3 regions of the Cronobacter dublinensis subsp. dublinensis LMG 23823 genome follow, and region 1 is predicted to be linked to each of the others. Evidence: predicted binding sites of a transcription regulator. Region 1 holds the regulator's gene; each other region holds the start of a gene.
What was found. The regulator PhoB, encoded in region 1, activates phosphate uptake and scavenging genes when phosphate is short. The targets are predictions, from matches to a motif close to CTGTCATAAAACTGNCNNAT.
Positions count from the first base shown of each region.

Region 2: the regulator PhoB is predicted to act here: its motif matches at 2,524-2,543, upstream of opgB (phosphatidylglycerol--membrane-oligosaccharide glycerophosphotransferase).
Region 3: the regulator PhoB is predicted to act here: its motif matches at 1,673-1,692, upstream of serA (phosphoglycerate dehydrogenase).

Region 1 is NZ_CP012266.1:1,059,859-1,066,739, forward strand. It holds gene sbcC (exonuclease subunit SbcC) at 1-242, opposite strand, end outside; gene sbcD (exonuclease subunit SbcD) at 239-1,453, opposite strand; gene phoB (phosphate response regulator transcription factor PhoB) at 1,652-2,341, shown strand; gene phoR (phosphate regulon sensor histidine kinase PhoR) at 2,364-3,677, shown strand; gene brnQ (branched-chain amino acid transporter carrier protein BrnQ) at 4,075-5,394, shown strand; gene proY (proline-specific permease ProY) at 5,465-6,832, shown strand.
Region 2 is NZ_CP012266.1:639,927-646,807, forward strand. It holds gene opgB (phosphatidylglycerol--membrane-oligosaccharide glycerophosphotransferase) at 1-2,272, opposite strand, end outside; gene dnaC (replicative helicase loader DnaC) at 2,633-3,370, opposite strand; gene dnaT (primosomal protein DnaT) at 3,373-3,918, opposite strand; gene AFK67_RS02995 (organic hydroperoxide resistance protein) at 4,141-4,569, opposite strand; partial or broken gene AFK67_RS03000 (MarR family winged helix-turn-helix transcriptional regulator) at 4,650-5,094, opposite strand; gene AFK67_RS03005 (threonine/serine exporter) at 5,165-5,638, opposite strand; gene AFK67_RS03010 (threonine/serine exporter family protein) at 5,629-6,405, opposite strand.
Region 3 is NZ_CP012266.1:3,673,871-3,680,751, forward strand. It holds gene AFK67_RS16970 (5-formyltetrahydrofolate cyclo-ligase) at 1-195, shown strand, start outside; gene serA (phosphoglycerate dehydrogenase) at 282-1,520, opposite strand; gene rpiA (ribose-5-phosphate isomerase RpiA) at 1,789-2,448, opposite strand; gene argP (DNA-binding transcriptional regulator ArgP) at 2,616-3,509, shown strand; gene AFK67_RS16990 (oxidative stress defense protein) at 3,538-4,335, opposite strand; gene argO (arginine exporter ArgO) at 4,439-5,074, opposite strand; gene AFK67_RS17000 (small-conductance mechanosensitive channel MscS) at 5,220-6,158, opposite strand; gene fbaA (class II fructose-bisphosphate aldolase) at 6,348-6,881, opposite strand, start outside.

The DNA.
Region 1 (6,881 bases):
GCCAGGCATTCGGCGGTGTCGCGGGTCATTAAGTCGTTCTGGCTTTGCGACAGCGCGTTCAGGCGCGGCGTGCGGTGATAGAGCGCGAGGCAGATGGCGTCAAGCAGCGTGGTTTTGCCCGCGCCCGTCGGGCCGGTGATGGCGAACAGCCCGTTGCTGGCGAACGGCTCGGCGGTAAAGTCGATTTTCCATTCGCCTTTCAGCGAGTTCAGGTTTTTCAGCCGCAGGGTTAAGATTTTCATGCGTCGTCCTCCTCGTGCAGGCTCTCCAGCGTGCGGGCGAACAGCGTGCGCAGCCGCGCCCGCTCGGGTTCCTCCAGCGCCTCCAGCTCCAGACGGCGCTCAAATACTTCTTCGACGCCAAGCTCGCTTAAGGTTTCGGTGCTGAGCGTGCCGAGCGCGCGCTCGCGCATTTCGCGGCTGCGGCGCAGCAGGACGACTTCCACCGGCAGGCTTTCGGTAATCTGGCTTATCTGACGGTGCATGTCGTGCAGGAACTCGCTGGTGTCGATTTCGATATCGAGCCAGACTTTGGGCTCATCCGGCGCGTCGCGCCACTGTTCGAGCTGCGCGGTGATGGATTCCAGGCTGCCTTTTAACACCGCGAGCGGCTGACTGACCGGCACCGGGAGCGCCGTGACGTCGTGCAATTTGCCGTCAGCGAACTCCACCAGAAACACGCTTTTCTCTTTGCCGGTTTCATCAAAGCTCAGCGCAATCGGTGAGCCGCTGTAGCGGATGTGCTCGCAGCCCGCCACTTTCTGGGCGCGGTGGATATGGCCAAGCGCAATGTAATCGGCGGGTGGAAAACGGTCCGCCGGGAAAGCGTCAAGCGTGCCTATATAGATGTCGCGTACCGCGTCACTTTTGGTCACGCCAACGGTAGTGAGATGGCCGGTGGCGATAATCGGCAAATTACGCTCGCCGCGAAGCGCGCAGGCGGCCTCATAGCTCTGCTGGTAGTGCTGGCTGATGGCCTCCAGCAACTGCTGCTGTTTTTCGCGCCCCGACTGCCCGCTGAGGCTTCGCAGCACATCGCGCGGGCGCAGGAACGGAATGGGGCAGAGCACCGCGCCGGGCTCGCCGTCGCGGCGGTATAATAATGTGGCCTGGCTTTCCGGCGTGAGCTGCGCGCTGGCGATCACCTGCGTATTGAGACAGGCGAGCAGCTCGCGGGATTCATTGAGCGTCGCGACCGAGTCGTGGTTGCCGCCAAGCACGATAAGCGGGCACTGCGCCGCCTGCAGTTTGACCACAAATCTGTTGTAGAGCTCGCGCGCATAACTTGGCGGCGCGCCGGTATCGAAGATATCGCCCGCGACGATAATCGCGTCCACCTGATGCGCGATGGCCGCGCCGAGCAGCCAGTCGAGAAAGGCTTCATGTTCAGCCGCGCGGCTTTTGGCATAAAAATTTTGACCAAGATGCCAGTCTGAGGTATGCAGAATACGCATGGGATGCCCTGTGGCTAAAAAGCGAGAAGGGGATTATAAACATCCGGTACGGCGGGTGTCCTGTTTCGTCGCGCCGCGTGGTTTTTTCGCCTGCGCTGACAGGTCATCTTACGGTCATCTTTTTCATAAATCTGTCATAAATCTGACGCATAATGGCGCCGCATAACATACTGTTTACTTTATTTAACAGGGCGAATCATGGCGAGACGTATTCTGGTCGTTGAAGATGAAGCACCTATCCGCGAGATGGTGTGCTTCGTACTGGAACAAAACGGTTTCCAGCCGGTGGAAGCGGAAGATTATGACAGTGCGGTGAACCAACTCAATGAGCCCTGGCCGGATCTGATTTTGCTGGACTGGATGCTGCCTGGCGGATCGGGGATCCAGTTTATTAAACATATCAAGCGTGAAGCGTTGACCCGCGAGATCCCGGTGGTGATGCTGACGGCGCGCGGCGAAGAAGAAGATCGCGTGCGCGGCCTGGAAACGGGCGCGGATGATTACATTACCAAGCCGTTTTCCCCGAAAGAGCTGGTGGCGCGTATTAAAGCTGTCATGCGGCGCATTTCACCGATGGCGGTAGATGAAGTCATTGAAATGCAGGGCTTAAGCCTCGATCCGTCATCACATCGCGTGATGACCGGCGAAAATCCCCTCGATATGGGGCCGACCGAATTCAAACTGTTACACTTCTTTATGACACACCCGGAGCGCGTATACAGCCGCGAACAGCTGCTGAACCACGTCTGGGGCACCAATGTGTATGTGGAGGATCGCACCGTCGATGTGCATATTCGCCGCCTTCGCAAGGCGCTGGAACATAGCGGTCATGACAGAATGGTACAAACGGTGCGCGGCACGGGTTATCGGTTCTCGACGCGTTTTTAAACCCAAAACAGGAGTGTGACGCGTGCTGGAACGGCTGTCATGGAAAAGACTGGTGCTGGAGCTGATGCTCTGCTGTATCCCGGCGCTGGTTCTCGGGGCGATATTCGGCTATCTGGCATGGTTTTTACTGGCGGCGGTGACCGGATTGCTTATCTGGCATTTCTGGAATCTGCTGCGGCTCTCCTGGTGGCTGTGGGTGGATCGCAGCATGACGCCGCCGCCCGGCAGCGGCAGCTGGGAGCCGCTGCTCTACGGCCTGCACCAGATGCAGTTGCGCAATAAAAAGCGCCGTCGCGAACTGGGCAATCTTATCAAACGCTTTCGCAGCGGCGCGGAATCGCTGCCTGACGCCGTGGTGCTGACCACAGAAGAGGGCGTCATCTTCTGGTGTAACGGCCTTGCGCAACAGCTGCTTGGCCTGCGCTGGCCCGACGATAACGGGCAGAATATCCTTAACCTGCTGCGCTACCCCGAGTTCACCAGCTACCTGCGCGGGCAGGCGTTTAACCGCCCGCTGCATCTGGTGCTCAATAACGGGCGGCATCTGGAGTTCCGCGTGATGCCCTACAGCGAAGATCAGCTGCTGATGGTAGCGCGCGACGTGACGCAGATGCATCAGCTCGAAGGCGCGCGGCGCAACTTCTTCGCCAACGTCAGCCATGAGTTGCGCACGCCGCTCACCGTATTGCAGGGCTATCTTGAGATGATGCATGAGCAGGTGCTCGAAGGGCCGCTTCGCGAGAAAGCGCTGCATACCATGCGCGAGCAAACCTACCGGATGGAAGGGCTGGTGAAACAGCTGCTGACGCTCTCGAAAATCGAGGCGGCGCCCGCGATGCAGCTTAACGAAACCATCGACGTGCCGATGATGCTGCGGGTGGTGGAGCGCGAAGCGCAGACGCTGAGCCAGCAGAAGCACACCTTTACCTTCGAAGTAGACTCGCAGCTTAAAGTGCTCGGCAATGATGAGCAGTTGCGCAGCGCGATTTCCAACCTCGTGTATAACGCGGTCAACCATACGCCGGCGGGCACGCATATCACGGTACGCTGGGAACATGTGGCTCACGGCGCGCGCTTTAGCGTGGCGGATACCGGGCCTGGGATCGCCGCGGAGCATATTCCGCGCCTGACCGAGCGGTTCTACCGGGTGGATAAGGCGCGCTCGCGCCAGACCGGCGGCAGCGGACTCGGGCTCGCGATTGTGAAACATGCGCTGACGCACCACGACGCGCGTCTTGAGATAGAAAGCACGCCCGGTAAAGGAACGACGTTTTCGTTTCTGCTGCCGGAAAGACTCATTGCTGCCGCGCCTGCCAGCGCCGATTCTGCGCTGTAGCTTGTAACGTCTGCTTTCCAGGGCCAGCCATAAGCTGGCCTTATTCATTTTTTATCCGCCATTCAGCGCTTTTTTCATCGTTTGCTGCTTTTTTGCCCGCGCGAATCGCCGGAGGTTTTTTACGAAATTAGATTTTATCACTGCCCTGAAACTTAGATCTGGCATAAAGGTCTGGTTTTACGATCCCGTCTTGCCTTTAAACGTTATAAGCGTTTAAATTGCGCCCCTGCTATTGCCAGACCGACTGTTTTTGCGCGGTAAACCGAAAAACAATTCTTCGCCAGCGTGATCGGGAAGCATATCCCGCTGTCAGCGTCTGAAATGGCCGTGTTTTCGTCAGCAGGCTGACGATAAAAACTATTCAATTTCAACACCACATCCACAGGCAGTAAATCTTATGACCCATCAGTTAAAATCGCGCGACATTATCGCACTGGGGTTTATGACCTTTGCGCTGTTCGTCGGCGCGGGCAATATCATTTTCCCTCCTATGGTTGGTTTGCAGGCCGGTCCGCATGTCTGGACGGCGGCGATCGGCTTTCTGATAACCGCCGTTGGTCTGCCTGTGCTGACCGTGGTGGCACTGGCGAAAGTGGGCGGCGGCGTTGACAGCCTGAGCCACCCGATTGGCCGCGTGGCGGGTATTCTGCTCGCGACCGTCTGCTATCTGGCCGTGGGGCCGCTGTTCGCCACGCCGCGCACCGCGACCGTGTCGTTCGAAGTGGGCATCGCGCCACTGACCGGTGACGGCACGCTGCCGCTGCTGATTTACAGCCTGGTCTACTTCGCGCTGGTTATCCTGGTGTCGCTCTATCCGGGCAAACTGCTGGATACCGTGGGCAACTTCCTGGCGCCGCTGAAAATCATCGCGCTGGTGGTGCTGTCGGTGGCGGCTATTGTCTGGCCGGCGGGCGATATCAGCGTGGCGACGGAAACCTATCAGAAAGCAGCGTTTTCCAACGGCTTTGTGAACGGCTATCTGACGATGGATACGCTGGGCGCGATGGTGTTCGGGATTGTTATCGTCAACGCGGCGCGTTCGCGCGGTGTTGAAGACTCGTGTCTGCTGACGCGCTACACGGTGCTCGCGGGCCTGATGGCGGGCGTCGGCCTGACGCTGCTTTATCTGGCGCTGTTCCGTCTGGGCTCTGACAGCGCGACGCTTGTCGATCAATCCGCTAACGGCGCGGCGATTCTGCACGCGTATGTTCAGCATACCTTTGGCGGCGCGGGCAGCTTACTGCTGGCGGGGCTGATCTTCCTGGCGTGCATGGTGACCGCGGTCGGCCTGACCTGCGCCTGCGCCGAGTTTTTCGCGCAGTATCTGCCGCTCTCCTACCGCACGCTGGTGTTTATCCTCGGCCTGTTCTCAATGGTGGTGTCGAATCTCGGCTTAAGCCAGCTGATTCAGTTCTCGATCCCGGTGCTGACGGCCATCTATCCGCCGTGTATCGCACTCGTTGTACTGAGCTTTACCCGCGGCTGGTGGCATAATGCGAGCCGTGTTATCGCCCCGGCGATGGCGGTCAGTCTGCTGTTTGGTTTGATTGATGGGGTGAAAGCCTCGGCGATAAGCGGTATCCTTCCGGCCTGGACTCAGAAACTGCCGATGGCGGATCAGGGGCTGGCCTGGCTGCTGCCGACCATCGTGATTGCACTGGCGGCGGCCGTCTGGGATCGTACGGCCGGACGGAGCGTGACTTCCACCGCACATTGATCGTCGGTTGATTGTTGAACCACGGGGCCTGGCTCCGTGGTTTTTTATTGTATGACGTGGTACTGGAAAGATGGAAAACGAGAACAAGCTCAAGCGCGGGTTGAGTACAAGACACATCCGCTTTATGGCGCTGGGTTCAGCGATTGGCACCGGCCTGTTTTACGGCTCGGCGGACGCTATCAAAATGGCGGGCCCGAGCGTACTGCTGGCGTACATCATCGGCGGCGTGGCGGCGTATATCATTATGCGCGCGCTCGGTGAAATGTCGGTGCATAACCCGGCGGCGAGCTCTTTCTCTCGCTACGCGCAGGACTACCTCGGCCCGCTCGCTGGCTATATCACCGGCTGGACCTACTGCTTTGAAATCCTGATTGTCGCCATCGCCGACGTCACCGCGTTCGGCATCTATATGGGCGTCTGGTTCCCGACGGTGCCGCACTGGGTGTGGGTGCTGAGCGTGGTGCTGATTATCTGCGGCATCAACCTGATGAGCGTAAAAGTGTTCGGCGAGCTGGAGTTCTGGTTCTCGTTCTTTAAAGTCGCCACCATCATCATCATGATTGCCGCCGGTATCGGCATCATTATCTGGGGTTTCGGCAACGGCGGTCAGCCGACCGGCATCCATAACCTGTGGAGCAACGGCGGCTTCTTCGCGAACGGCTGGATTGGCACCGTGATGGCGCTGCAAATGGTCATGTTCGCCTACGGCGGTATTGAGATCATCGGCATCACCGCGGGCGAGGCGAACGACCCGGCGAAATCCATTCCGCGCGCCATTAATTCGGTACCGCTGCGTATCCTTGTGTTTTATGTCGGCACGCTGTTTGTGATCATGTCTATCTACCCGTGGAATGAAGTGGGCACCAACGGCAGCCCGTTCGTCCTGACCTTCCAGCATATGGGCATTACTATTGCGGCGGGCATCCTGAACTTCGTGGTGCTGACCGCCTCGCTGTCGGCGATTAACAGCGACGTGTTCGGCGTTGGCCGTATGCTGCACGGCATGGCGGAGCAGGGGAGCGCGCCGAAAGTGTTCGCCAAAACCTCGCGCCGCGGCATTCCGTGGGTGACGGTCGTGGTGATGTGCTTCGCGATGCTGCTGGCGGTGTACCTCAACTACATCATGCCGGAAAACGTCTTCCTGGTGATTGCGTCGCTCGCGACGTTCGCGACCGTCTGGGTGTGGATTATGATCCTTCTCTCGCAGGTGGCGTTCCGCCGCCGCCTGAGCGCGGATGAAGCCAACGCGCTGAAATTCAAAGTGCCGGGCGGGGTGGCGACCACCATTGTGGGCCTGATTTTCCTGGCCTTTATTATCGCGCTGATTGGCTGGCATCCGGATACCCGCATTTCGCTCTACGTCGGTTTCGCGTGGATTGCGCTGCTACTGGTCGGCTGGGTGTTTAAACGCCGCCGCGACGCCCGCCTGTCCGCGTAATTTCTCCCATCATCCCCGCCGCCTGGCGGGGATGTCGTTTTCGCTCTAC
Region 2 (6,881 bases), 420 kb from region 1:
CCTTAATGGACACCATGCCGATGCCGAGACGGCGCGGCGAATGGCCAAGAATGTTGCCCTCGTTGGTGGACTGCGGCGCGGGCGGCACAATCACCAGCGTATTGCTGCGCGTCGGATTCTCGAAGTAAAGCGTGGTGGTCGACACCTCGTTGCCGAGCGTCAGCGTCTGCTCGCTGTCGCCCACTTTCACCGGCACCGGTTTTCCGGCGTTCGGGCCATAGGCTTTGGCCGTGATGACCAGCGAGAATTTCTCCGGCAGGGGATGGCGATACTCAATTTTTACCGCGTCGCCCAGCTGCGCGTTGGACCAGCGCCCCCAGGACTCCGGGCGTGAAATGCCGGAGAACTGTTTGACCTCTTCCGGCGCGCCCGCCACGTTGAAGATAAAGCTGTCGGCCTGATAGCGGATGTCGTTATCCATCACCTTGAGCGTCTCGACGTTGTGCTGATAGCGCGCGGTGTCGATGACCGTATCACGAAACGCCGCTTTGCCCTGCCAGGTCGCTTTATCGACCCGCTGTACGCGCTGCTCGCCGCCAAGCTGGCCCTGCGAGACGCAATAGTCAGTGGAAAGCGCAAGCTCAGGCGCCCACAGACGCGCCATTTTGTAGCAGTTATCCACCCACAGGAAGTTATCGCGCGGGGCGAAATCCGCCAGCTGGAAGCGCAGCGGGGCGGAGTATTCGCTCTCCGGCAGCGGCTCGATGCGTTTATCCGCCACCCGCAGCAGGAGCGGCAGGCGGAAGTGGCTGCCGGAGAAGGCAATCGTCTGTTTTTGCGTATCGACGGTGAAATCTTTAATCGACGACGGGAATTTCCACAGGCTGATGATATCGGGCTTCCAGGCGAGCACTTTCGATTTCATATTCAGGAACACGGTCGAGAGCGACTGGCCGGAAAGGCTGCTGCGCCCGAGCCCGAGATAGTTATCGCCGCCGAGAATATCCAGCACCGTGGCGCCGTTATCCATCGTGTTGCGCTTCACCGCCACCCGATCCTGCTGCGGCTGGTCGCCGCGCAGAATAAAGAACAGGTTATTGCGATCCTGCTTGCTGAGGTATTTATACGCGGTGTTGTTCATCGCCAGGTGATCGGAAGAGACGACGATGACGGTGTTTTTAAAGTAAGGCGAGGCTTTGATTTTGTTAATCAGCGCCGCGATGTGCTCCTGGCTGCAACTGACCGCGCTGAAAGACTGGTTTGGCTTACCGTCGAACGCATAGCTTTTGCGTTTGCAGGTGCGCGAGACAAAACCGTCCGGGTGATGCGTGTCCACGGTCAGCGTGAAGAGCGAAAAGCGTTTGCCCGCTTTTGAGAGCGCTTCGTACTTTTTCCAGACTTCGTCGAGCACCGTGTCGTCGTAGAAGCCCCAGTCGTTGCGATAGGCCGGGTCCGCCACCACGGTTTTCAGTTCTTCCGCGCCATAGAGGTTATCGAAGCCGTGGGATTTCAGAAAGACGTCTTTCCCGGCGAAGCGCAGGTTGGCGCCCTGAATAAAATAGTTTTCGTAGCCAGAATTTTTCAGGATGTCGCCCAGGCAGACGTTTTGTGGGAAGAAGCTCGACATGGAGGCGGACGCGTTGCCCTCGAACGGCGCAAACAGCGGAATGCCGCACTGCGAAGCGACCATGCCTGCAATGGTGTAGTCGGTGCCGGGCAGCTGCGCGGTCTGGCTGAAGTCAATCCCGTCGTTTTTAAGCGCGCCCAGTTCCGGCGTCAGGTTCGGGAAGGCTTCATCGTCAAAATAGGTACGCTCCAGGCTTTCGCCGTAGATATAGACCAGGTTGAGCTGCGGGTTGTCGATACGCTTTTGCGGCTCTTTGTAGTATGCCGCGAAATCCGGGTCGCCCTCGGCGGTCTGGGATTTCACCAGTTCGGTTATCTGGCGAAAGGCCGGGCTGGCGTCGACCGAGGCGAGCGCCAGCAGCAGCGCCGCAAAGCTGTAGCCGAAGTGATACGGCATATGGCGACGGCGGCGCAGGATCCACGTCAGCAGGCCGAAGACCGCCAGCAGCGCCGCGACGAGCCCGACGCCTGGCAGAATATACTTGCTGACGCCCGCGCCGGTGAGGCTGTTGGTGAGCGTATAGAGCACCGCGTCGTTGATGCCATCCCCGGTAAAATAGTTACTGGCAAGCAGCGTCAGGTTCAGAATCACGCACAGCCCCAACACCACCAGGGTCGCGATGAACCACCAGGTATTACGACCGGCCTTAAAGGCGTAAATCGCCACCGAGGCGATAAATAACAGTAGGGAAAGCCACTCTGACAACACCACATCCTCGCAGCGAAGGCGCCAGGCCCGTTGGGGTTAAACCACTTTTTTAGCGTTGGAATATAACTTTGCTGTCACACTCCTACAATTCTAGCGTCATCTTTCTGTGGATCAGTTCAGATAAGGTTTAGATATGCGATTTTTTGAGCCGGGTCTCATCGCCTGTGGCGCGGCGTGGCACAGGACGTAGCGTAAAAAGAGGTGTTTATTAATGGACAGTTAGCGGAAGCGGTAAAAAGCAGCTTCTTTTATGAAAATTTTATTACAGAGCAGATTTCACTGGCGAAAGGCGAAATATAAGCGAAACGGGAAGGAAGAGCCGGAGCGCAGGTCGCACGCCCCGGTGATGCGATGCGGTTAGTACTCTTTACCGGTGACGCGGCTGCGGTAGCTGTCCCAGTTGAAATTCACCCACAGGCTGTTGCCAAGACGCATGCGATCCATAACGCGCTCGCCCAGCAGTTTGGTCATTTCATCCATGTTCTGGTTGGTCAGCATACCGGTCGGGCGTTTGGATGACGAGCGGCGATCCACCAGCTGATTGATGATCACTTTTTCATAGCGCGATTCGCTCTGCATGCCGATCTCGTCGATCACCAGCAGATCGACGCTGCTGAGATCTTTTAGCAGCTGCTCTTCACTGGTTTCGCGGCTGCTGAAGGTGTCTTTCATGGCGGACATGATATCGGCGACGGTAATGATCATTACCGATTTTCCGCGCAGCAGCAGTTCATTGCAGATGGCGGCGGCAAGGTGGTTTTTGCCCGTGCCGGGTTTGCCGGCGAAGACAAAGCTCGCGATATTGCCCTCGAACGCCTCGACATACTGGCGCGCTTTGCTGAGCGCGTTCATCTGCCCGTCGTTTTCAACGCGGTAGTTATCAAAAGAGCAGTTCTGATGCAGCGGGCGAATGCCGGAGCGGTTAAACGTGCGCTGCATTTTCATCGCCCGGTTTTCGCGCTCGATAGCCTCCGAGCGAAGACGCCCCTGCTCCTGTTGCCAGGCGAGAAGCTCTTCGCCGGATTTAAAGGCGGGCTTTACGTCAGGCGGCATCAGCCGCTTCAGGCGCATCATCAGGTCAGTGACGTTTTTCATCGTTACCCCCGGAATCCGTCAGGAATCTGGTCGTCCGGCTGTGGAATGGCGTTCACGTCGCGCCGCGCGGAAGACGTAAAGGTGGCGCGGTTCATCTGAATGCTGCGCGCCAGCTTTTGCTGCCACTGGATATGGTGGAAGACCTTTCCTTCCGCCTGCCAGTAGGCGACGAAAGAGGCCAGCTCTTCGCTGGTGACAGGCTGCGCCAGCGGAATGCCCCACAGCGCGGCCATGCGCTGGAAGTCCGGGTCGGGCTGCCAGCCGGGGTACATGGCGAACTTGCCCATCGGCACCGGTACGGGCTGGGCGACGTCATTCCCTTCGTCAAAAAACTGCGCTTCCAGCGCGACATCGGAGCGGGGCGCGGCCAGCTGTTTTTCCAGCGCCAGTAGTTCCGCCATGCGCGCCGGGGTCACGGCATAAAATGCAGGCGCATTGTTATCAAACACCGCCACGGCCCCACGTTCGGCATGCGCGAGCGCGCCACCGGGATTGCGCCGGAAGGCGTCAATATCAACGACATCAGGGGTCAGGATTCTGGAAGACATAAAACGTTCTCAATCAAAGCGTTATCAGACACTGGCGAATAAATGGCCAGCAGAGACGATAATTCCTTCATAGTAGCATAACCCGGCCCGGGGTTTGAGCTTATTGGCTTAGGAGCGGGCGTGTAAAAAAAAGAGCGCGCCATAACATCTGGCGCGCTCCGGGTCCCCTGGTGAGGGCAGTTTCGTTTTTTATTTTAAGCTTCCCCGTTGGCGGGGATAGCGTCAGGCAATAATGTTCAGCGTTACGTCGATGTTGCCGCGGGTCGCGTTGGAGTACGGGCAGACGATATGCGCCGCATCGACCAGTTTCTGCGCCTCTGCCGCGTCCATCCCCGGCAGGTGAATATTCAGGGTCGCTTCGATACCAAAACCGGTCGGCAGCGGGCCAATCCCCACTTCGCCTTCGATAAACGCGTCTTTCGGCATGGCGATTTTGTCGCGAGCGGAGACAAACTTCATCGCGCCCAGGAAGCAGGCGGAGTAGCCTGCGGCAAACAGTTGTTCCGGGTTAGTGACGTCGCCGCCCATGCCGCCCATCTCTTTCGGTACGCCCAGCTTCACGTCAAGCACGCCATCAGAAGAGGTGGCGCGGCCGTCACGGCCTCCAGTGGCTTTTGCTTTGGCGCGGTAGATAACGTTTTCTAAAGACATGCAACATTCCTTTTTTGAGTTTTAGGCGATTTAATCGTGCGCTACTTATATTTTACGTGAACGCCATCCAGGGACGGCGCTTACGACTGATGTAAATTATGGCGTAAATCTTCCAGCTGCGCTTTAAGGCTCATCAGGGTTTCTCTGTCGCATGCGGTCGCGCAGAGCACCGAGCCTGGTATCTCGCTGGCCTCGGCCTTTAATTCCCGGCCTGCGTCGGTCAGCGTGACGATGACTTGTCTCTCATCCTGACGCGAGCGCTGACGCATCAGCAGCCCGGCGGTCTCCATACGCTTTAGCAGCGGCGTGAGCGTGGCGGAGTCGAGATATAACCGTTCGCCAATTTCCGACACCGTGACCTCGTCCTGCTCCCACAGCACCATCATCACCGTAAGTCAGCCCCAGCGGCGTCAGCAACTGGCGATAAATTTTATGCAGCGCCAGGTTTGTCGAGTAGAGCGCGAAGCAGAGCTGATTATCTAAACTCAGCGAGAGACCCGCGCTTTGTTGTTCTTTTGTCTTCATGCTTTCAATATAGATAGCGCACGATTTAATTGCAAGTGAGTTTTGGCTGTCGCTGTGATAGACGTGACCGTTATACGCGGGGGCGTTTACGGTATAGCCACAGACCGGGCAACGACAACCCAATCGACAGCGCGCCGACGGTAGACGCCGCCTTAAGAAAGTTGGTCACCAGCGAGACCATTAACGGGTCGCTATAGCCGAAGTGGCTGATTTTTACCGCCGAGATCATCGCCGAATACGCCGAGATGCCGGGGAACATCGGGATCACCGCTGCGACGGTAAAGACTTTCGGGTGCGCGAGATACCAGCGCGACCACTGGATGCCGATGCAGCCCACCAGCATCGCCGCGAGAAACGTGCCCCACTCGATATTCAGACCGAGCATCATCATCACCGTACGCGAGCCGTGGCCGACCGCGCCCAGCAGCGCGCACCAGAGCAGGGCGCGGCGCGGCACGTTAAACACCATCGCAAAGCCCGCCGCCGGAATGGCGGAAAGCAGCATATCTTCCAGCATCAGCGCGATAATACGCATTACATCCATCCCCGCAGCCCCCATACCGCCATTGCCATAATCACACCGATGCAGGTCGCGAGCGTCAGCAGGCTCGCCATCGCCCAGCGGGCGAGACCGGTATTCACATGGCCTTTAAACATATCCGCCACCGCGTTGATAAGCGGAAACCCTGGCACTAACAGCAGGACGCTGGCGGCCATCGCGACGGCGGAAGTACCGGCGAACGGCGGCAGCGCCAGCAGCAGGCCGGAGACGGTCGTCGCCACAAAGGCGGTCAGGCAGAAGTTAATTTGCGGGTGCAGATGGCGCTGCGTCAGCGTCTGGCGGACATACATCGCGAGCGTGCTGGCGATAAACGTCACCAGCGCGCCATCCCAGCCGCCTTTGTTCATTTTGCAAAAACAGGCGCAGGAGAGCCCCACCATCAGCACCACCTGCCAGCGCGGATAACGCAGGGGCTTGAGCTGCGAAAAACGCTTTTCGACATCGTAGCGATCGAGCAGTTTATGCTCGGCCATAATCACGATGTGCTGCACTTCCGTCACCATATGCATATTGATGCCGCGGTCGACATTTTTGCGCGTTGTGGTGAGACAGTGGTGATCCTTAATGGTGGTCAACACAATCGCATTGGCGGAGATGGAGCTTTCCACGCTGTCCATACCGAGCGCGACGCCAAGCCGCGTCGTCAGTTCTTCTATCAGCGCGCTTTCCGCGCCGTGCTGCAACAAATAAAGCCCGCACTGAATACACAAACGGGTGACGTCCCGCTGCGCTAAAGCATCCGCTTCCATATTCGGTCCTGGTGAAAGAGGGCGTCGAGGCGCCAGAAGTGTCCATTATTAACATGTATGGCGAAACGCAGCCGTGGAGGCAGATCAAGCTTGCTGCATTTTTCAGCGCTTTTTAGCCACGGCACCGGTCATGCGCGTCGGCTGGCGAACCGGTATTTTATTAATCATCCATTTATGGATAAATTAAAAAGGCGCTACGCTGTGCGATAAAACTTATTATTGATGGAATGCTTAATGTATATAAATAGACATTTTTTATCTTTTTACGATGAGAATATCCTTTAATCTCACGTGGCGTATTTTTCGCTTTTTTTGTCGTTGACAGTAAAATAAAGGGTTCATAGAATGCCGATGTTTACCCAGGCGGGAAATTCTTTCTGTCTACTTATATACATTATCTGCTTTTGCTGTTTTCGCTGCGGTTTTTCTTTTTTTATTTTTGCGGTTTTATGACATTACCTCATCAATAAGTTTTA
Region 3 (6,881 bases), 1.8 Mb from region 1:
GCGTTTGACCGTACGGGCCAGCGCCTCGGTATGGGCGGCGGTTTTTACGATCGCACCCTGCAACACTGGCGCGACCACGGATTCTTCCCGGTCGGTTACGCGCACGACTGCCAGCAGGTGGAGCGCCTGCCCGTGGAAGAGTGGGATATTCCGCTGCCTGCGGTGATAACGCCAACGCAAACCTGGCGCTGGTAAAAGAAAAGCCGGGCCGCAATCAAGCGACCCGGCTTTCGCACCGAGAGTGCAGAACCAGGCAGCGTCACGCCACCCGGCACGCACCATTAATAAAGCAGACGAGCGCGGATGGTGCCCTGAATAGCCTTCATGCTTTGCAGCGCTTTGTTCGCCACCTCTTCCGGCGCGTCGACATCGATAACCACATAGCCCATCTGCGGGGTGGTTTGCAGGAACTGCGCGGCGATGTTGATGCCCTGCTCGGCGAAAATCTGGTTGATGGCGGTCAGGACGCCCGGACGGTTTTCGTGAATATGCAGCAGACGGCTGACGCTGCCGCCGTGCAGCGGCAGAGAAACTTCCGGGAAATTCACCGCCGAGAGCGTGGAGCCGTTGTCGGAGTATTTCGCGAGCTTGCCCGCCACTTCCAGACCGATATTCTCCTGCGCTTCCTGCGTTGAACCGCCGATGTGCGGCGTCAGGATCACGTTGTCGAACTCGCACAGCGGCGAATTAAACGGATCGCTGTTGGTCGCAGGCTCGACCGGGAATACGTCAATCGCCGCGCCCGCCAGATGTTTGCTGGAAAGCGCCTCGCAGAGCGCCGGAATGTCGACCACGGTGCCGCGCGCGGCGTTGATCAGCAGCGCGCCGGGCTTCATCAGCGCCAGCTCTTCGGCGCCAATCATGTTTTTGGTCGACGCGTTTTCCGGCACGTGCAGGCTCACTACGTCGCTCATATTAAGCAGATCGGAGAGATGCTGTACCTGCGTGGCGTTACCGAGCGGCAGTTTGCTTTCGATATCATAGAAAAAAACGTTCATGCCCAGCGATTCCGCCAGGATGCCGAGCTGGGTGCCGATATGGCCGTAGCCGATAATCCCCAGCTTTTTGCCGCGTGCCTCATAAGAGCCTGCCGCCAGTTTGTTCCAGATACCGCGATGCGCTTTGGCGTTTGCTTCCGGAATACCGCGCAGCAGCAGCAGCAGCTCGCCGATCACCAGTTCAGCCACCGAGCGGGTGTTAGAGAACGGCGCGTTAAAAACCGGAATGCCGCGCTTCGCCGCCGCGTCCAGATCCACTTGGTTGGTGCCGATGCAGAAGCAGCCGACCGCCACCAGTTTTTCCGCAGCGGCGAAAATCTCTTCAGTCAGATGAGTACGGGATCGCAGGCCGATAAAATGCGCATCGCGGATGGACGCTTTCAGCTGCTCGCTGTCGAGCGCGCCCTTGTGATATTCAATGTTGGTATAACCTGCAGCGCGCAGGCTATCGATGGCTTTCTGGTGAACGCCTTCCACCAGCAAGAATTTAATTTTGTCTTTCTCCAGCGATACTTTTGCCATTTCCCGACCCTGTCTTGTCTGAACTGTTATGTAGCTGAAATAAGCCAGCCTTCTGTCAACATATCAAAATTTGCGTTCCCGGCAATATGAACGTTTGCGTCGCGATGTTGAAGAAATATCACGGAGAGATAAAAGGCAGGACAAAATATGGCATGTCAGAAATATGACGGAAGGATTAACAGGATGGAAACAAAAATGTGAGAGATGTCACCAAATTTAACGCAGGGAAAATTTTTTCGCAGCGGGGCGCCTACGCGCCCCGGTCAGATCATTTTACGATGGTTTTCACGCCATCTGCGGTGCCGATGAGCGCCACATCCGCGCCGCGGTTCGCAAACAGCCCGACGGTCACCACGCCCGGAATGGCGTTAATCGCATTCTCCAGCGCGACAGGGTCGAGAATGGCCATACCGTGCACATCGAGAATGACGTTGCCGTTATCGGTCACCACACCCTGACGGTATTCCGGACGCCCGCCGAGCTTCACCAACTGGCGCGCCACGGCGCTTCGCGCCATCGGGATCACTTCCACCGGCAGCGGGAAGTTGCCAAGCACATCCACCTGCTTGGACGCATCCGCGATGCAGATAAACTTCTGCGCGACCGACGCGATGATTTTCTCGCGGGTCAGCGCCGCACCGCCGCCTTTGATCATCTGCATCTGGCCGTTTATCTCATCAGCGCCATCGACATAGATGCCGAGCGTGTCGACTTCATTGAGATCAAAAACGGTGATGCCTAAGCTTTTCAGCTTCTCGGTCGAGGCGTCGGAGCTGGAAACCGCCCCTTCAATCTCGTTTTTCATGGTGCCCAGCGCGTCGATAAAATGCGCGGCGGTCGAGCCGGTGCCGACCCCGACAATCGTGCCTGGCTCGACATACTGAAGCGCGGCCCAGCCGACGGCTTTTTTAAGTTCATCCTGCGTCATGAGAGTTTTGCCTGTGGTGTGAAAACTGTCGCGCATTATAGAACAAGCCGCGGCCCAGTGGACCAGACATTCTGCGGCACAGATCCGATGTTTGCGTTTGGGTCTGTATAGCGCGCAAATTTATGTCATAGTGCGACTGATAATGAGACAGGGAGCACACCACAGAGATGAAACGCCCGGACTACCGAACACTACAGGCGCTGGATGCGGTGATAAGAGAGCGCGGTTTTGAGCGCGCCGCACAAAAGCTGTGTATTACGCAGTCCGCCGTATCACAACGTATCAAGCAGCTGGAGAACACATTCGGCCAGCCGCTGCTGGTGCGTACCGTGCCGCCGCGTCCGACCGAACAGGGGCAAAAGCTGCTGGCGCTGCTGCGTCAGGTAGAGTTGCTGGAAGAAGAGTGGCTGGGCGACGAGCAAACCGGCTCGACGCCGCTGCTGCTGTCGCTTGCGGTTAACGCCGACAGTCTCGCGACGTGGCTGCTGCCAGCGCTGGCGCCAGTGCTGGCCGATTCGCCGGTGCGTCTCAACCTGCAGGTGGAAGATGAAACCCGCACCCAGGAGCGGCTGCGCCGCGGCGAAGTGGTGGGCGCGGTGAGTATCCAGCCCCAGGCCCTGCCGAGCTGTCTCGTCGATCAACTGGGCGCGCTGGATTATCTGTTCGTCGCCTCGAAAGCGTTCGCCGATCGCTATTTCCCGAACGGCGTTAACCGCGCCTCGCTGCTGAAAGCGCCCGCCGTCGCGTTCGACCATCTCGACGATATGCACCAGGCGTTTTTGCAGCAGAATTTCGACCTGCCGCCCGGCAGCGTGCCGTGTCACATTGTTAACTCGTCAGAGGCGTTCGTGCAGCTGGCGCGTCAGGGCACCACGTGCTGTATGATCCCCCATCTGCAGATTGAAAAAGAGCTGCAAAGCGGCGAGCTTATCGATCTCACGCCAGGGTTGTATCAGCGCCGCATGCTTTTCTGGCACCGCTTCGCGCCGGAGAGTCGCATGATGCGCAAGGTCACGGACGCGCTGCTGGATTATGGGCGTAAGGTGCTGCGTCAGGATTAAAAAACCCGCCGGATGGCGGGTTTTTCGTTTACTGCTGCGACGGCGCGTTGGTCGCCGCTGGCGCAGTGCCCTGATTCGACGTACCGTTCTGGTTCGCCGTGCCGCTCTGGGCCTGGGAAGGCTGGAGTTCAAATACCACATCCACCTGATCGTCAAACTGAATAGTCTGCTGATCGTAGGTGTCCTGGGCGGAAGCCGGTGCGGCCGCTTCGGCTTTCATCATGCGCATCATCGGCGTCGGCTGGTAGTTTGAGACGTGATAACGCACGCTGTACACCGGGCCAAGTTTGCTGTTGAAGCCGCTGGCCAGCTGCTGCGCCTGACGCACCGCGTCATCGATGGCGGCTTTACGCGCTTTGTCTTTATATTCATCCGGATGCGCCACAGCTAACGACACGGAGCGAATTTCATTCAGTCCGGCCTTCAGCGCGCCATCCAGCAGTTCATTGAGTTTATCGAGCTTGCGCAACGTGACTTCCACGGTGCGTACCGCGCGGTAGCCTTTCAGCTGAGTTTTGCCATCCTTGAGATATTCATACTCCGGCTGGGTGCGCAGGTTAGCGGCGTTTACATCTTTTTTCTCAACGCCATTGTTTTGCAGGAACGTCAGATACTGCGCCACGCGATCGTCCGCCTGTTTTTTCGCGCCAGCCGCATCTTTCGCGGAGACATTCACTTCAATCGCCAGCGTCGCGATATCCGGCACCGCGTCCACGCTCGCCGTGCCGGAGGTGACGATATGCGGACCGTTGGGCAGTTCATTCGCCTGAACGGAGGCCGCGCCGAAACCCATCATTGCCGCAAGGGCTATCACTTTAAACTTCACTGTTATTCCTCCATGCTGCGTGCAAGTGAAACCGCCCGTCAGAGCAGACGGGCATCTGCCTGCAAGCTTAGCGTCCCGTCGCGGAATGTCCATCAGAGAAGGCTTAGAGGCCGAGCGTCGCCAGGTGGCTTACCCCCTCTCGCGCCAGCTGGAAAGCGATAAACCACATCACCAGCCCCACCAGCAGATTAATCATCCGCTGCGCCCGAACGGTGCGCAGACGCGGCGCAAGCCATGCGGCGAGCAGCGCCAGGCTGAAAAACCAGAGTACCGACGCGCTAATCGTGCCCAGCGCGAACGCGCGTTTTGGTAATGCGTCAAGCTGCCCGCCGAGGCTGCCCAGCACCACGAAGGTGTCGAGGTACACATGCGGGTTAAGCCAGGTGACGGCAAGCATCGTGGTGATGATTCGCAGCCTGCCGTGCTTCATCGCCTCCGCCGAGGCGAATTCAGGGTTGCCGGCAAGCGCGGTTTTCAGCGCGCCGAAACCGTACCAGAACAGAAACGCCACGCCGCCCCAGGTGACGAGCGCCAGCAGCCAGGGCGACGCCATCAGAATCGCGCTGCCGCCAAAAATACCGGCACAGATAAGAACGATATCGCTCAGAGCGCAAAGTGAGGCGATCATCAGATGATACTGGCGACGAATACCCTGATTCAGCACAAAAGCGTTTTGCGGGCCGAGCGGCAGGATCATTGCCGCGCCCAGGGCAAGCCCCTGAAAATAAAAACTTAACACGTTGAGTTTCCACGTAAGCGAGGTTTAGACACTTAGTCTAGAGGCTGATCGCCATTAGAAAAAACGAATAATGTTAATAACCGATAAGGAAAGCTAATGCGAGAGGATAAAAAAACGGCCTGCGCGTGGCAGACCGTCTGGCAAATTACTGGCTGTCGCCCGGTTTTTCCTGCGGTGCCTGAGGTTGTGTAATAATCGCAGGCTGCGGCTCGGCTCGCGACGCTGTTTCCTGTACGTCGCTTTTCACCGGTTTGTAGTGCACATCCATTTGCGGATAAGGAATGCCGATGTCGTTAGCATCCAGCGTTTTCTTGATGCGCTCCAGTACATCCCAGTACACGTTTTGCAGATCGCTGCTTTTGCTCCAGACGCGGATCACGAAGTTTACGGACGACGCGCCGAGCTCATTCATGCGCACGGTCATTTCGCGATCTTTCAGGATGCGATCGTCAGATTCGATAATCTCCGTCAGCAGCGCGCGAACTTTATCGATATCCGCGTCGTAAGAGACGCCGATGATAAATTCGTTACGGCGCACGGGTTCACGCGAGAAGTTAATGATGTTGCCCGCGATGATTTTGCCGTTCGGCACCACGACGATACGGCCATCCGCCGTACGCAGCGTGGTCGAGAAGATCTGCACGTGAAGCACGGAACCGGCGACCCCGCCGAGATCAACATATTCGCCCGCGCGGAACGGACGGAAGGTGACCAGCAGCACGCCTGCGGCGAGGTTGGAAAGCGAGCCCTGCAACGCCAGACCTACGGCCAGACCGGCGGCACCCAGCACGGCGATAACGGACGCCGTCTGCACGCCGACGCGCCCCAGCGCGGCAATCAGCGTAAAGGCGATAATCCCGTAACGCACCAGCGCAGAGAGGAAATCCGCCACGGTGGCGTCGATATGACGCGCAAGCATTAGACGGTTAACGGCGTTGGAAATCACGCGCGCCACGATCATCCCGACAATAATAATGGCGATCGCCGCCACAATATTCACGGCATAGCTGAGCAACAGCGCCTGATTGCGCACCAGCCAGCCGCCAGCGTTATTGATACTGTCTATTACGTGTAAATCATCCATTCGCGATCCTTTTCCCCTGGTCGGGTGAGTAATGAACTGCCGGATTGAGGCAGCGAGGATTGTTAAAGGTTAAACAAAACCTCCGCGCTCTGCCAGTCAGCCTGACGCGAATCGGATTCCTATTACGTTGATATTGCAAAAAGAAAGGCCCACCAGAGGTGGGCCTTTTGAGCGATACCGTAAAAAAGATTACAGCACGTCGATAGCGTTCAGTTCTTTGAATGCCTGCTCCAGACGAGTCACCATGCTCGCCTGCGCAGCACGCAGCCATACGCGCGGATCGTAGTATTTCTTGTTCGGCTGATCTTCACCTTTCGGGTTGCCCAGTTGGCCCTGCAGGTAAGCTTCGTTTTCTTTGTAGTACTTCAGAATACCTTCCCAGGTAGCCCACTGGGTGTCGGTATCGATGTTCATTTTGATAACGCCGTAGCTTACGGAGTCTTTGATTTCCTGAGCGGAAGAACCGGAACCGCCGTGGAACACGAAGTTCAGGCTGTTGTGCGGCAGGTTATGTTTCTTGCAAACATATTCCTGAGAATCGCGCAGGATGGTCGGGGTCAGTTTCACGTTACCCGGCTTGTAAACGCCGTGTACGTTACCGAAGGACGCCGCGATGGTGAAACGGTGGCTGATCGCGTTCAGTTTGGTGTACGCGTAGTCAACGTCTTCCGGCTGGGTGTAGAGTGCGGAAGCGTCCATATGGCTGTTGTCCACGCCATCTTC